DNA from 2 places in the Mangrovibacillus cuniculi genome. Region 1 is predicted to be linked to the other one. Evidence: a T-box and tRNA genes for the amino acid it is inferred to sense, from the RefSeq annotation. Region 1 holds a T-box; the other holds one or more tRNA genes.
What was found. A T-box is a leader RNA that pairs with one kind of tRNA and senses whether it is charged. The one in region 1 lies ahead of G8O30_RS08885 (valine--tRNA ligase), so its partner is inferred to be a tRNA-Val.
Positions count from the first base shown of each region.

Region 1 (6,837 bases):
ATCTGATGGTGCTTCATGTCCTACATATACTTCGCCTGTTTCTTTATGATACCAAGCTGGAATTCGGTGTCCCCACCAAAGCTGTCTGGAAATACACCAGTCACGGATGTTTTCCATCCAACGTAAATATGTTTTTTCAAATCTTTCTGGTACAAAGTTTACTTTGTCTTCCTTTTCTTGAAGCGCAACTGCTTCCGCAGCTAAACTTTGCATATTTACGAACCATTGTGTAGATAGATACGGCTCTACAACTGCTCCACTTCGCTCAGAGTGGCCAACAGAATGTAAGTGCTCTTCAATTTTAAATACTACACCTGCTTCTTCAAGCTCCTTAACGATTTGCTTACGACATTCAAAGCGATCCATACCTTGGTACTTTCCAGCCAACTGATTCATTGTACCGTCTTCATTCATTACTAGAATGCGCTCTAAATTATGACGATTACCAATTTCAAAGTCGTTAGGGTCATGCGCAGGAGTAATCTTTACTGCTCCAGAACCAAATTCCATATCTACATAGTCGTCACCAACGATAGGTATCAATCTACCTGTAATTGGTAATTTAACTTTTTTCCCAATTAAGTGCTTGTAACGGTCATCTTCTGGATGAACTGCAACAGCTGTGTCTCCTAGCATTGTCTCTGGACGTGTTGTAGCGATTTCAATAGAGCCGCTTCCATCTTCTAGAGGATAACGCATATGGTAGAATGCACCTTGCACATCTTTATAAATTACCTCGATGTCTGATAAGGCCGTTTTTGTAGCTGGATCCCAGTTAATAATGTATTCACCACGATAGATAAGTCCTTTCTTATATAGCGTTACAAATACTTCATTAACGGCTTTTGATAGACCTTCATCCAATGTAAATCTTTCACGCGAATAGTCTAATCCAAGTCCTAGCTTTGACCACTGAGAACGAATGAATGAAGCATATTCTTCTTTCCACTTCCACGTCTCTTCTACGAATGCTTCACGACCTAGGTCGTAACGAGATTTACCTTCGCTGCGTAGTTTTTCTTCTACTTTTGCTTGCGTTGCAATTCCCGCATGGTCCATTCCTGGTAACCAAAGTACATCATAGCCTTGCATACGCTTGATACGAGTTAAAATATCTTGTAACGTTGTATCCCATGCATGGCCTAAGTGTAATTTACCCGTTACATTTGGTGGTGGAATTACGATTGTATATGGTTCTTTCTCTGGATCTGGTTTTGCTTCAAAGAAAGCTCCTTTTAGCCACCACTCGTAACGACCAGATTCAATCGATTTCGGGTCATATTTTGTTGGCATTTCTAACTTTGTTTCTTCTTGTGTTGACATCGATTTTCGCCTCCTAAAAATGTGTAGAAAATACAAAAAACCCCTTCCGTCAAAAGGACGAATGGAGTTGTTTTCGCGGTACCACCTTTTTTCATACAACAAAATAAACCACTTTGTTGTAGCTCTTCATCTCATAACGGCTTCTAACCGGCTCTTGCTACTAGTACTTTCACAAGAACTGCTCCAAGGCGACCTTCCACAATGAGCCCTTAGGTGTCTTTCAGCCTAGAACACCCTCTCTAAAAGCGCCTACTTGTGTACTCTTCCTTATCTCGGCATCTTTATGTAATTTTCTTTATAGTATACAATTATAGCCACATTCGTCAACCTTCAATTCATTAGCATTTAAAATTGGGCTGAAAATTTATTCATTAGATAGTGTTTATTATATATACTACCAAGGGATCCTAACACTCTGTTTTCTCCTTTGGCGTCCACTGGTAAACAAAATGATCCCTAAAGGAGACTCATCTAAGAGCGAGCCACATCACGTGGCTAACGATTAGTTGTTACGATTCACGTAACAAAAAAAGGAAACCTCCAGCATTGGTGGGCTCCTTTTTATCCGTTTTGTTCTTCTTTTTGCTTCTCTATTTCTTCCAAACGCATCACAATGTACTCAATATTCTTCAGTCTCCAGTAGCTATTCTGCAACCTTTGGACATACTTCATCTCGTTACGTCGATGTTCCTTCGCATGATACTGCTGGACAACTGTAGTCAATTTTCCAGGATGCGCTAAGTATGCCTGGAACAAGAGCAATTCTTCTTTTTTCAAAGGAAAATGAGAAAAATAGCTTTGCAGAGCAAAAAGTAAATCTTCGTGTGGTTTCATCGGAGTATCTACTACTTGATAGATAAATGGTAATAAATCATGAGAAGGAGAACCATAGACAGATCTTTCAAAACTTGTGAAGAAACCTAACCCTTTTTCATCAAATAAAAAATGGTCTAAGTTTACCTTTCCGTGCACTAACACAGTTCGTACTTTTTCATTTTCTTTTGATTCTTCAAACCATTCCTCTAATTTATTTCTAGCATATTTTAACGCTTGTGAAACATCTAGATAAAATGTTAGAAATTGAAGTTGGAAAGGAGATGGATACCACTCTTCTTCACACTCTTTTAAAAATGTTTCTAGAAAGTCATTCTCTTTTTCCCATTCTCCATCTAAAACTTGAAAGTGATGTTCACGATCTTCCTTTGAAACAGTTTCTTCTTTCACAGATAGTAGGTGTAACCTTGCTAATTCCTTCAGCATTTTATCCATTTTTTCTTGTCGTTCTTCTAATCTTTCATTCATAACAAAGGGCATTAAATAATAGAGTGTTGTTCCATCAAGAACACCATATCTGCCATCTAGTGTTGGAAATACTGGCACTAATCTTTGGAATCCTTTTTGCGCCATAAAATGAATATTTCGAACAAAATCTAACCCTACTTTAGCAGGAATCTCTTTCAAAATATAGTTCCCTGAACGAGCGTACACCTTATATACGCAGTCTCTTTTTTCTAAAAATTGCGCTTCTAACCCATACGCTTGAAGCACAGATCCAATTCTATTGGAATTATCTTGTGTTGAAGACATGCTTAGCCCCACCTTTTGAAGAAAAAGCAAGGAGAGCTATCTCCCCTTGCTTTGTTTCGTTCCAGCTATTGTTTAAACGAATAAATGTTACTTGTACTTGGAATCGTTAGCACTTGACCTTCTTTCAGATACTCATCTTCTCCAAGTTCATTTGCCTTTGCAATAGCATGGGAGGGAACTTTATAACGATCTGCAATAGTTTGTAGTTCCTCTCCTTGTTGCACAATGCAAATTCGTAATCTAGTAGATTGCTCCTCTTGTTTACGAGCAAAGAAATCTGTTAGAGAAATAGACTCTTCTTTCTTTGATTTCGATGCTTTGACATCTAACATTAAAGGGCTACTCTCTTCATCTTCTTGCACTTCTTCTTCTTTGGAAGCTTCCGGATATACATAGGGCTTTTCTACATCTGGGCTACTAGAAGATTCTTCTTCTTCTTCAAATAGATCTAAGTCAAACATATACTCTTTATCATCACGTTCTTGATAGGCAGGTGGTTCTTGCTCTTGATAGTTTTGATCATATTGAACGTACACTTCTTCTGTATCTTCCGCTGGAGTTGCTTCAGCGACTTTACGAGCTTCTGTATAGAAGTATGGGCTATCTTCCGCAGGCTCTTGCACTTCTTCATCGTGCGCAAGCTCTACTTCTACTTCCACTTCCGTATCTGCTTCTGGTTCAGCATAAGCTGTTCCACGGAAATCCTCATAGGATTGATTTACTTCTTCGTTCAGTCCTACTGGAAAATAGTTCTCATCTTTAACTCCTTCAATCATTAGTTCCGCTTGTACACGTAGGCACGCTTTTTCTGGAAATGAATAATCAAATGAAGCAATGGATACGTCCACATCATTTGTATTCGCTACTCTTGTTTTTGGAATAGCGATATCAATAGGAAATGGATGTTCAATATAGCATGTACCGTCTTCTCTGTATTCTGTCTTTTCTACATACTGAACCGTTTTCTCTGCTTCTTCTGAATATTCTTCTTGTTCTTCTTGGTTTCGCGCGTACTCCCCAGTAAGTTCTAGAATCCCACGAATTACGTAGTAGTGTTCTTGCTCCGTGATGGTTATATTAGGATCCAAAGAAATGGATTGAAGTTCTTCTACTTCCTGTCCTCTTTTGAACCATACTGTTTCTTCCAGAGTTACACGTAAATATGATTGTTCTTGTGACAATATAATTCCTCCTCCCAAGCTACAATTCCATTCAGTATTGTCCTTATCAATGTATGAGGGAGGAGAATCATATATTACATTCATTTTTTTGGAAAATAGTGTTAGGGATTTTAAAACCAAAAGTGACTGCACAAGAATTTTTCAAAAAATCATTTTCACTGCATTTATTTTATTTCTACTTTCCTGTACAAAGAAAAAGTGGACCTTAAATAAGGTCCACTAAAATATCTAAACTGTTATTTACTTCTTCGCCAAAGTTGCAAATGACTTTTCTACTGCTTCCAATGTAAAGGCAATGTCTTCATCCGTATGAGCTGTGGATAAGAACATTCCTTCGAATTGAGAAGGTGGTAACGATACTCCGTTTAGCGCCATTTCACGATAGTAATTTGCAAAGAATGCCAAGTCACATGTTTTAGCATCATCGTAATTTCGCACTGGTTTGTCTGTAAAGAATACTCCGAACATGGAGCCTGCACGGTTGAAACTTACTGGAATATCGTACTTCTCTGCAGAAGCACTAATACCATTTTCTAGCATATCGCACATCTCGTCAAAACGATTATACGTCTCAGGCGTTAGTTGACGAAGCGTTTCAAAACCAGCAGTCATAGCTAGTGGGTTACCCGATAGTGTTCCAGCTTGATAAATCGTTCCACTTGGGGCAATTTGCTCCATGATTTCACGTTTACCACCATATGCTCCAACAGGTAGACCTCCACCAATTACTTTCCCTAGACATGTTAAGTCTGGTTTCACACCGTAGTGACCTTGGGCACAGTTATATGCAACTCGGAAACCTGTCATTACTTCATCAAAGATTAAGACAGTACCATGTTGCTCCGTAATTTCCCTTAAACCTTCTAGGAAACCATGGTTTGGAGGTACTACTCCCATGTTCCCCGCTACTGGTTCCACGATAACCGCTGCTAGATCATCACCAAACTGATCAAAAGCAAGTTTCACGCTATCTAAGTCATTGTAAGGAACCGTAATTGTATTTTGCGCAATAGATTCAGGTACACCAGGAGAATCTGGTAAGCCCAGTGTTGCAACTCCAGACCCAGCTTTGATTAATAAAGAATCACCATGGCCATGGTAACATCCTTCAAACTTCATTATTTTGTTACGACCAGTGTATCCACGAGCAAGGCGTAGTGCACTCATCGTGGCCTCTGTACCAGAAGAAACCATTCGAACCATCTCAATGGAAGGTACGCGATCTTGGACTAATTTAGCTAAATCATTTTCAATGACTGTCGGTGCTCCAAAGCTTGTCCCTTTTTCTGCGACAGCTTGAATCGCTTGAACCACTTGATCATCCGCATGACCTAAGATCAGAGGCCCCCATGATAACACATAGTCTACATATGTATTACCATCAATGTCCGTAATTTTAGAGCCTTTCCCTTTTTCCATGAAAATAGGATCCATATTTACTGATTTCATCGCACGAACAGGGGAGTTTACACCGCCTGGCATTAGTTCTTTCGCTTCTAGAAATGCTTCTTTTGAACGTTCATATCTCATGAGATTACCTCCTACAAATTTATAACGATTAACTTTCTTGTAACCAATCGGCAACGTCTTTTGCATGGTAGGTAATAATTAGATCTGCACCTGCACGCTTCATGGAAGTTAATTTTTCTAGTACTATCGCTTTTTCATCCACCCAACCGTTTTGCGCAGCTGCTTTTACCATGGAGTATTCACCACTAACATTGTAGGCAACCACTGGGCGTTTCGTAAAATCTTTCACTTCGCGCATGATATCTAGGTAGGATAAAGCAGGTTTGACAATAAAGAAATCTGCTCCTTCTGCCATATCCGATTCCGCTTCACGCAGTGCTTCCAGGCGATTGGCAGGGTCCATTTGGTATGTTTTGCGATCCCCAAATTGTGGTGTACTGTGAGCTGCATCACGGAAAGGTCCATAAAAGCTACTTGCATATTTTACAGCATAAGACATAATTGGCGTGTTTACGTAGCCCGCTTCATCTAATCCTTTGCGAATTGCTGCAACAAATCCGTCCATCATATTAGAAGGTGCAATTATATCAGCACCTGCTTCCGCTTGACTGACAGCAGTTTTAGCTAGTAGCGTTAATGTCTCATCGTTATCAACATACCCTTCATGAATAACTCCACAATGTCCATGGTCTGTGTACTGACATAAACAAGTATCAGCTATAACCACCATTTCAGGATATGCTTCTTTGACCACTCTAGTAGCACGCTGCACAATACCTTCTGTCGCGTATGCTTGCGAACCTACTGCATCCTTATGAGCTGGAACACCGAACAGAATGATAGATAAGATGCCTCGTTTTACTAGTCCTGAAATTTCTTCTTCTAATAAATCTAAGCTAATGTGTTCCACTCCAGGCATAGAAGGAACAGCTGAACGAATATTTTCTCCTTCTACTACAAATAGTGGATAAATTAAATCGGATGTATGTAAATGTGTTTCGCGCACTAATGAACGCATCGCTGCACTGTTACGTAAACGACGATGACGGTCAAACTGTAATTTTTCCATCTCCTTGTCAACTCCTTAAAAATTGTTGTAATTCACTTAATGCATGAAGAAATGTGAAATTAGAAGGAACAAAAAGAACGGGAAGCTCTTTTGCCGTTAACGCTTCTGCTGTTGTATCACCAATAGGAATAAAAAAAAGTTGATGCAACGTTGGAATTGTAATCTTATGCGCTTGTCTGACAAAACTAGTAACAGCCGTTGGACTTG
Region 1 is NZ_CP049742.1:1,737,381-1,744,217, forward strand. Features, by position in the region: gene G8O30_RS08885 (valine--tRNA ligase) at 1-1,323, opposite strand, end outside; T-box leader at 1,374-1,606, opposite strand; gene ysxE (spore coat protein YsxE) at 1,885-2,910, opposite strand; gene spoVID (stage VI sporulation protein D) at 2,976-4,091, opposite strand; gene hemL (glutamate-1-semialdehyde 2,1-aminomutase) at 4,332-5,621, opposite strand; gene hemB (porphobilinogen synthase) at 5,650-6,630, opposite strand; gene G8O30_RS08910 (uroporphyrinogen-III synthase) at 6,638-6,837, opposite strand, start outside.

Region 2 (6,837 bases), 1.1 Mb from region 1:
ATGTTGGCTTAGAAGCAGCCACCATTTAAAGAGTGCGTAATAGCTCACTGGTCGAGTGACTCTGCGCCGAAAATGTACCGGGGCTAAACGTATCACCGAAGCTGTGGATTCACACCGTTGGTGTGAGTGGTAGGAGAGCGTTCTAAGTGCGTCGAAGCTAGACCGGGAGGACTGGTGGAGCGCTTAGAAGTGAGAATGCCGGTATGAGTAGCGAAAGAAGGGTGAGAATCCCTTCCACCGAATGCCTAAGGTTTCCTGAGGAAGGCTCGTCCGCTCAGGGTTAGTCGGGACCTAAGCCGAGGCCGAATGGCGTAGGCGATGGACAACAGGTTGATATTCCTGTACCACCTCTCTTCCGTTTGAGCAATGGGGGGACGCAGGAGGATAGGGTATGCGCACTGCTGGATATGTGCGCTCAAGCAGTAAGACTGGTAACGAGGCAAATCCCGTTACCGTAAGGTCAAGCTGTGATGACGAGGGAATTATAGTACCGAAGTACCTGATTTCACACTGCCAAGAAAAGCCTCTAGCGAGGAAGAAGGTGCCCGTACCGCAAACCGACACAGGTAGGCGAGGAGAGAATCCTAAGGTGTGCGAGAGAACTCTCGTTAAGGAACTCGGCAAAATGACCCCGTAACTTCGGGAGAAGGGGTGCTCTGATAGGGTGAAAGCCCGAGAGAGCCGCAGTGAATAGGCCCAGGCGACTGTTTAGCAAAAACACAGGTCTCTGCGAAGCCGCAAGGCGAAGTATAGGGGCTGACGCCTGCCCGGTGCTGGAAGGTTAAGGAGAGGGGTTAGCTCACGCGAAGCTCTGAACCGAAGCCCCAGTAAACGGCGGCCGTAACTATAACGGTCCTAAGGTAGCGAAATTCCTTGTCGGGTAAGTTCCGACCCGCACGAAAGGCGTAACGATCTGGGCACTGTCTCAACGAGAGACTCGGTGAAATTATAGTACCTGTGAAGATGCAGGTTACCCGCGACAGGACGGAAAGACCCCGTGGAGCTTTACTGCAACCTGATATTGAATTTTGGTACAGCTTGTACAGGATAGGTAGGAGCCTTGGAAGCCGGAGCGGCAGCTTCGGTGGAGGCATTGGTGGGATACTACCCTGGCTGTATTGAACTTCTAACCCGCGCCCCTTATCGGGGTGGGAGACAGTGTCAGGTGGGCAGTTTGACTGGGGCGGTCGCCTCCTAAAAGGTAACGGAGGCGCCCAAAGGTTCCCTCAGAATGGTTGGAAATCATTCGTAGAGTGTAAAGGCACAAGGGAGCTTGACTGCGAGACCTACAAGTCGAGCAGGGACGAAAGTCGGGCTTAGTGATCCGGTGGTTCCGCATGGAAGGGCCATCGCTCAACGGATAAAAGCTACCCCGGGGATAACAGGCTTATCTCCCCCAAGAGTCCACATCGACGGGGAGGTTTGGCACCTCGATGTCGGCTCATCGCATCCTGGGGCTGTAGTCGGTCCCAAGGGTTGGGCTGTTCGCCCATTAAAGCGGTACGCGAGCTGGGTTCAGAACGTCGTGAGACAGTTCGGTCCCTATCCGTCGTGGGCGTAGGAAATTTGAGAGGAGCTGTCCTTAGTACGAGAGGACCGGGATGGACGCACCGCTGGTGTACCAGTTGTCTTGCCAAAGGCATCGCTGGGTAGCTATGTGCGGAAGGGATAAGTGCTGAAAGCATCTAAGCATGAAGCCCCCCTCAAGATGAGATTTCCCATTCGTAAGAAGTAAGATCCCTGAAAGATGATCAGGTAGATAGGTTCGAGGTGGAAGCATGGCGACATGTGGAGCTGACGAATACTAATCGATCGAGGACTTAACCAAGTCAAACTTGGTGATTCTCGGCAATACGCTTTGGTGGCGCGCAGTATTTAGTTTTGAAGGAATAAAGGTGAAAAAAACACTTGATTTTTTCTTCAAATATAGTAAAATAAATTTTGTCTTAAGAGACAAAAGAGATTTGAAGCAATAATGTCTGGTGGCGATAGCGAGAAGGTCACACCCGTTCCCATCCCGAACACGGCAGTTAAGCTTCTCAGCGCCAATGGTAGTTGGGGGATCTCCCCCTGTGAGAGTAGGACGTCGCCAGGCTTATATGATTCCGCAGTAGCTCAGTGGTAGAGCTATCGGCTGTTAACCGATCGGTCGCAGGTTCGAGTCCTGCCTGCGGAGCCATTGCTTCCATAGCTCAGCAGGTAGAGCACTTCCATGGTAAGGAAGAGGTCACCGGTTCGAGCCCGGTTGGAAGCTTATTTAATTTCACTTTACTGGCCCGTTGGTCAAGCGGTTAAGACACCGCCCTTTCACGGCGGTAACACGGGTTCGAATCCCGTACGGGTCACCATTTATACATATTAAAAATATGGAGGATTAGCTCAGCTGGGAGAGCACCTGCCTTACAAGCAGGGGGTCGGCGGTTCGATCCCGTCATCCTCCACCATATATTTTGCCGGTGTAGCTCAGTTGGTAGAGCAACTGACTTGTAATCAGTAGGTCGTGGGTTCGACTCCTATCGCCGGCACCATCCAAGTGGAGGGGTAGCGAAGTGGCTAAACGCGGCGGACTGTAAATCCGCTCCCTCAGGGTTCGGCGGTTCGAATCCGTCCCCCTCCACCACTTATTTACCTTTAATAGAGGTTTTTTTATTACTATTAATTCAGTAATTGGTTATGCATAGTATACTTTACTCTGGTTAAACTATTACTATCACATTATTGGGCTATAGCCAAGCGGTAAGGCAACGGACTTTGACTCCGTCATGCGTTGGTTCGAATCCAGCTAGCCCAGCCAATTTTAGAGCCATTAGCTCAGTTGGTAGAGCATCTGACTTTTAATCAGAGGGTCGAAGGTTCGAGTCCTTCATGGCTCATCACATAAAACTAGTCTACTTTTGTAGGCTAGTTTTTTTGTTACGTGATCAATAACAACTCATCGTTAGTCACGTGATGTGGTTGACTCTTAGATGAGTCTCCTTTATTTAATTAAAAATGATACTTTGTACAAAAGAGATACGTAATGGGATCTTAAATAGGTTTTCTTTTATGAAGATTACAGGTATGTGAGTTGAAAGGTGTTGTTCTATACTCATCTGGTGCGAGGAAATCCGCCGTGAGAAGAGAATAGGAGCGCTCTATACTCATCTGGCGCGAGGAAATCCGCCGTGAGAAGAGAATAGGAGCGCTCTATACTCATCTGGCTCGAGGAAATCCGCCGTGAGAAGAGAATAGAAGCTATCTATGCCCATCTGGCGCGAGAAAACCCTTAGCAAGAAAAGAATATGGCCCCTACAAGCACTCATGCACCAAGATAACAATGAGAGAAAGCATAAGAACATTTCACACTTCCCCTCAGTAATAAGTTTATGGACATAAAGAAATTTATTTTTAAAAGTGGCGCTAGAAGCAGACCCTACATATACCGAATGGACAAATTGGAGAATTGTCTCTCTATACTTCACCATACAAGCTAAGATTGATATAAAACGACTAAATATAAAATTATATATTCTGAATAGTTATGCAAAATTTTGTTGAGTTGAGTCATGTTCCTATTTACTCTTACAATAGAAGAAAGATAAAAAGGGGGAAACATTCATGAAATCAATCTCTTTAATAGGTGTACCAATGGATTTAGGTCAAATGAGACGTGGAGTAGACATGGGGCCTAGTGCTATCAGATATGCAGGTGTAGTAGAACGTTTAGAAAACATCGGTCATACAGTAAGAGATCGAGGGGATGTTTTAATTGAAGCAGCTGAAAGAGTGCAAGACCCTTCTACTAATTTGAGAAATTTGAAAGCGGTTGCTAAAGGGAATACGGAGCTGGCCATAACGGTTGATAAAGTTATTACTGAAGGGGACTTTCCTTTAGTACTAGGTGGGGACCATAGTATTGCGATGGGCACAATTGCTGGGCTAGCAAGGCATTATAGTAATTTAGGGATTATTTGGTATGATGCACATGGAGATTTAAACACTGGAGAAACCTCTCCATCTGGTAATATACACGGGATGCCACTAGCGGTTAGTTTAGGAATAGGTCACCCGACTTTAACTTCCATACACGGTGATTCTCCAAAAATAAAACCGGAGAATATTGTTATCATTGGAGCAAGATCTCTAGATGAGGGAGAACGAACGTTAATTAAGGAAAAAGGAATTAAGGTATATACCATGCATGAGGTAGACCGTCTTGGAATGACTCAAGTAATGGATGAAACTATCAGTTACTTAAAAGAAAAGAATCTAGATGGGGTGCATTTATCTTTAGATTTAGATGCGTTGGATCCACAAGAAGCACCAGGGGTAGGAACACCGGTTCCAGGTGGAGCTACTTATAGAGAAAGTCACTTGGCTATGGAGATGTTAGAAGAGTCAAAGTTAATTACTTCAGCTGAATTTGTAGAAGTAAATCCTATTCTAGATGAGAAAAACAAAACTGCGGCTACAGCAGTTGCTCTCATTGGCTCTTTATTTGGTGAGAAGCTTTTGTGATAGAAAGAAAACACACCTGAAAATGAGTGGTTACTGTTCACGTAACAAAAAAAGAATGTCAGGACTTCCTGACATTCTTTTTATTATTTTCTAGCCATAGTTGATTTAATAGTTGATCTAGTTCTACACTTGCTGCAACTACTTCTGAGTGTGCAAAGGAATACTTTGAAGCGAGTTTCACCATCTTTTGACGACAATATTCAATATGTTCTTCTAAACTCTTCATCAGTCATTCCTCCTGCAAATGGTATATATATACTTTATCCCCTTTTTACAAAAAGTACAAACATATATAGTAAAAATTTGTTAGAATAAACCTATAAATTATTTTTAGAACGGTGAAACTTTTTTGAAACCTATACGTATAAAAGGTAGCCGCAGAGGCGGAGGGTATAGAAAATGGACTTACTAGTAAAGAAGAGAATTAAACAGGTATTAGCTGGTGATCAGAATGCGTATGGTGAAATTGTTGAACTTTACAAAGATAAAGTCTTTCAATTATGCTATCGAATGCTTGGTAACCGTCATGAAGCGGAAGATATGGCACAAGAAGCGTTTATTCGTGCATATGTAAATATTCATACGTATCATCTTGATCGGAAATTTTCCACGTGGTTGTTTCGGATAGCCACTAATGTATGTATTGACCGTATCAGAAAGAAAAAGCCTGATTACTATTTAGATGCAGAGGTTGCAGGGACGGAAGGTTTAACGATGTATTCTCAAATTGCTTCTACGGAATTAAAACCTGATGAAGAAGTAGAACAATTGGAGATAGGTCATACAATACAACAAGAGATAATGCAATTGCCAGAAAAGTATCGATCAGTTATTTTATTAAAGTATATGGAAGAATTGCCTTTACAAGAGATTAGTGAAATATTAGATATGCCTCTTGGAACTGTGAAGACGCGTATACACCGAGGAAGAGAAGCGCTTCGCAAACGATTAAGACACTTATAAAGAGGTGAAAGACCTTGACGCGATGTTCAGATGAAATGATCAATGCTATGCATGATTATTTAGATGGCGATTTATCGGTAGAAGAACAACAACAGTTAATGGCGCATTTAAATCAATGCCAGGACTGTTTAGAGCATTTTAATGAATTGAAAAAAGTTATTGCACTTGTCCAGAGTACTTCTCATATTAGTGCACCAGATAATTTCACACAGAATGTATTAGATAAACTACCGAAAGAGAAAAAACGTATCGGTGCAAAGAGATGGTTACAACAATACCCTCTATTATCCGCGGCTGCTATGTTTATTGTTTTGATGGGTGGCAGTTTATTTACTACTTGGAACGGAACAGATGAGTTCTCCTATACAAAGCAACCTAATTTGGTTGCTAGTGGTGATACTGTAGTGGTTCCACCAGGTGAAACGGTTCAAGGTGATGTAATCGTGCGAAACGGTAACATCAAAATTGAAGGAAAAGTAGATGGAAGTGTTACTGTTATAAATGGCGATAAATACTTAGCTTCTGCTGGTTCCGTAACTGGTGAGATTGAGGAGATTGATCAAGCATTCGAATGGTTGTGGTACCAGATGAAAAAGTTAGGAAAACAATTTGTGCCATAAAAGTAGGACAAACCGGGTGAGTCGGATAGATGATTCACCTGGTTTTGTTTAGTTAAGGAAAGGTATTTACATCATGAATTTATCATTAACTCGTAACATGACCGTAATTACGTTTTTATTTTCCAGTATGCTATAATGAAAAAGATACCCCTATTCCTACGCATCAAAAGATGATTATATAGATGGAGGATGAAATATGCCTTTTGAAGACTTTATGATGTTAGACTACATGACTAACATCATTGATATATTATTAGTTTGGTTTGTCATATATAAAATAATTATGGTAATCAAGGGGACCAAAGCGGTTCAGCTATTAAAAGGGATCTTTGTTATTATCATTGTTCAAACACTTAGTGTGTTCTTAGGATTTGATACGCTTAGTGCGATGATGGAACAAGTAATCGAGTGGGGTTTCTTGGCCATTATAATTATCTTCCAGCCTGAGTTGAGGAGAGCATTAGAGCAACTTGGAAGAGGAAGACTTTTCGCTAGAAGTGGCAATCAAGAAGAAGAAGAAACGAAATTAATTATTGACCATATTGGTACGTCTATAAGCTATATGGCAAAACGTCGTATCGGCGCGCTTTTATCAATCGAGCGTGAAACTGGATTAGGTGATTACATAGAAACAGGAATACCTCTTCAGTCTAAAATTACGTCAGAACTTCTAATTAACATCTTCATACCTAATACTCCATTGCATGATGGAGCGGTGGTGTTACAAAAAAATCAAATTGCTGCAGCAGCTTGTTAT
Region 2 is NZ_CP049742.1:2,877,034-2,883,870, forward strand. Features, by position in the region: rRNA gene G8O30_RS14600 (23S ribosomal RNA) at 1-1,828, shown strand, start outside; rRNA gene rrf (5S ribosomal RNA) at 1,979-2,095, shown strand; tRNA gene G8O30_RS14610 (tRNA-Asn) at 2,105-2,179, shown strand; tRNA gene G8O30_RS14615 (tRNA-Thr) at 2,182-2,254, shown strand; tRNA gene G8O30_RS14620 (tRNA-Glu) at 2,274-2,348, shown strand; tRNA gene G8O30_RS14625 (tRNA-Val) at 2,369-2,444, shown strand; tRNA gene G8O30_RS14630 (tRNA-Thr) at 2,453-2,528, shown strand; tRNA gene G8O30_RS14635 (tRNA-Tyr) at 2,536-2,620, shown strand; tRNA gene G8O30_RS14640 (tRNA-Gln) at 2,720-2,794, shown strand; tRNA gene G8O30_RS14645 (tRNA-Lys) at 2,801-2,873, shown strand; gene rocF (arginase) at 3,598-4,497, shown strand; gene G8O30_RS14655 (aspartyl-phosphate phosphatase Spo0E family protein) at 4,556-4,723, opposite strand; gene sigW (RNA polymerase sigma factor SigW) at 4,897-5,460, shown strand; gene G8O30_RS14665 (anti-sigma factor family protein) at 5,496-6,080, shown strand; gene cdaA (diadenylate cyclase CdaA) at 6,277-6,837, shown strand, end outside.
Region 2: it has a tRNA-Val gene. The T-box ahead of G8O30_RS08885 (valine--tRNA ligase) is inferred to sense a tRNA for this amino acid. The anticodon was not compared.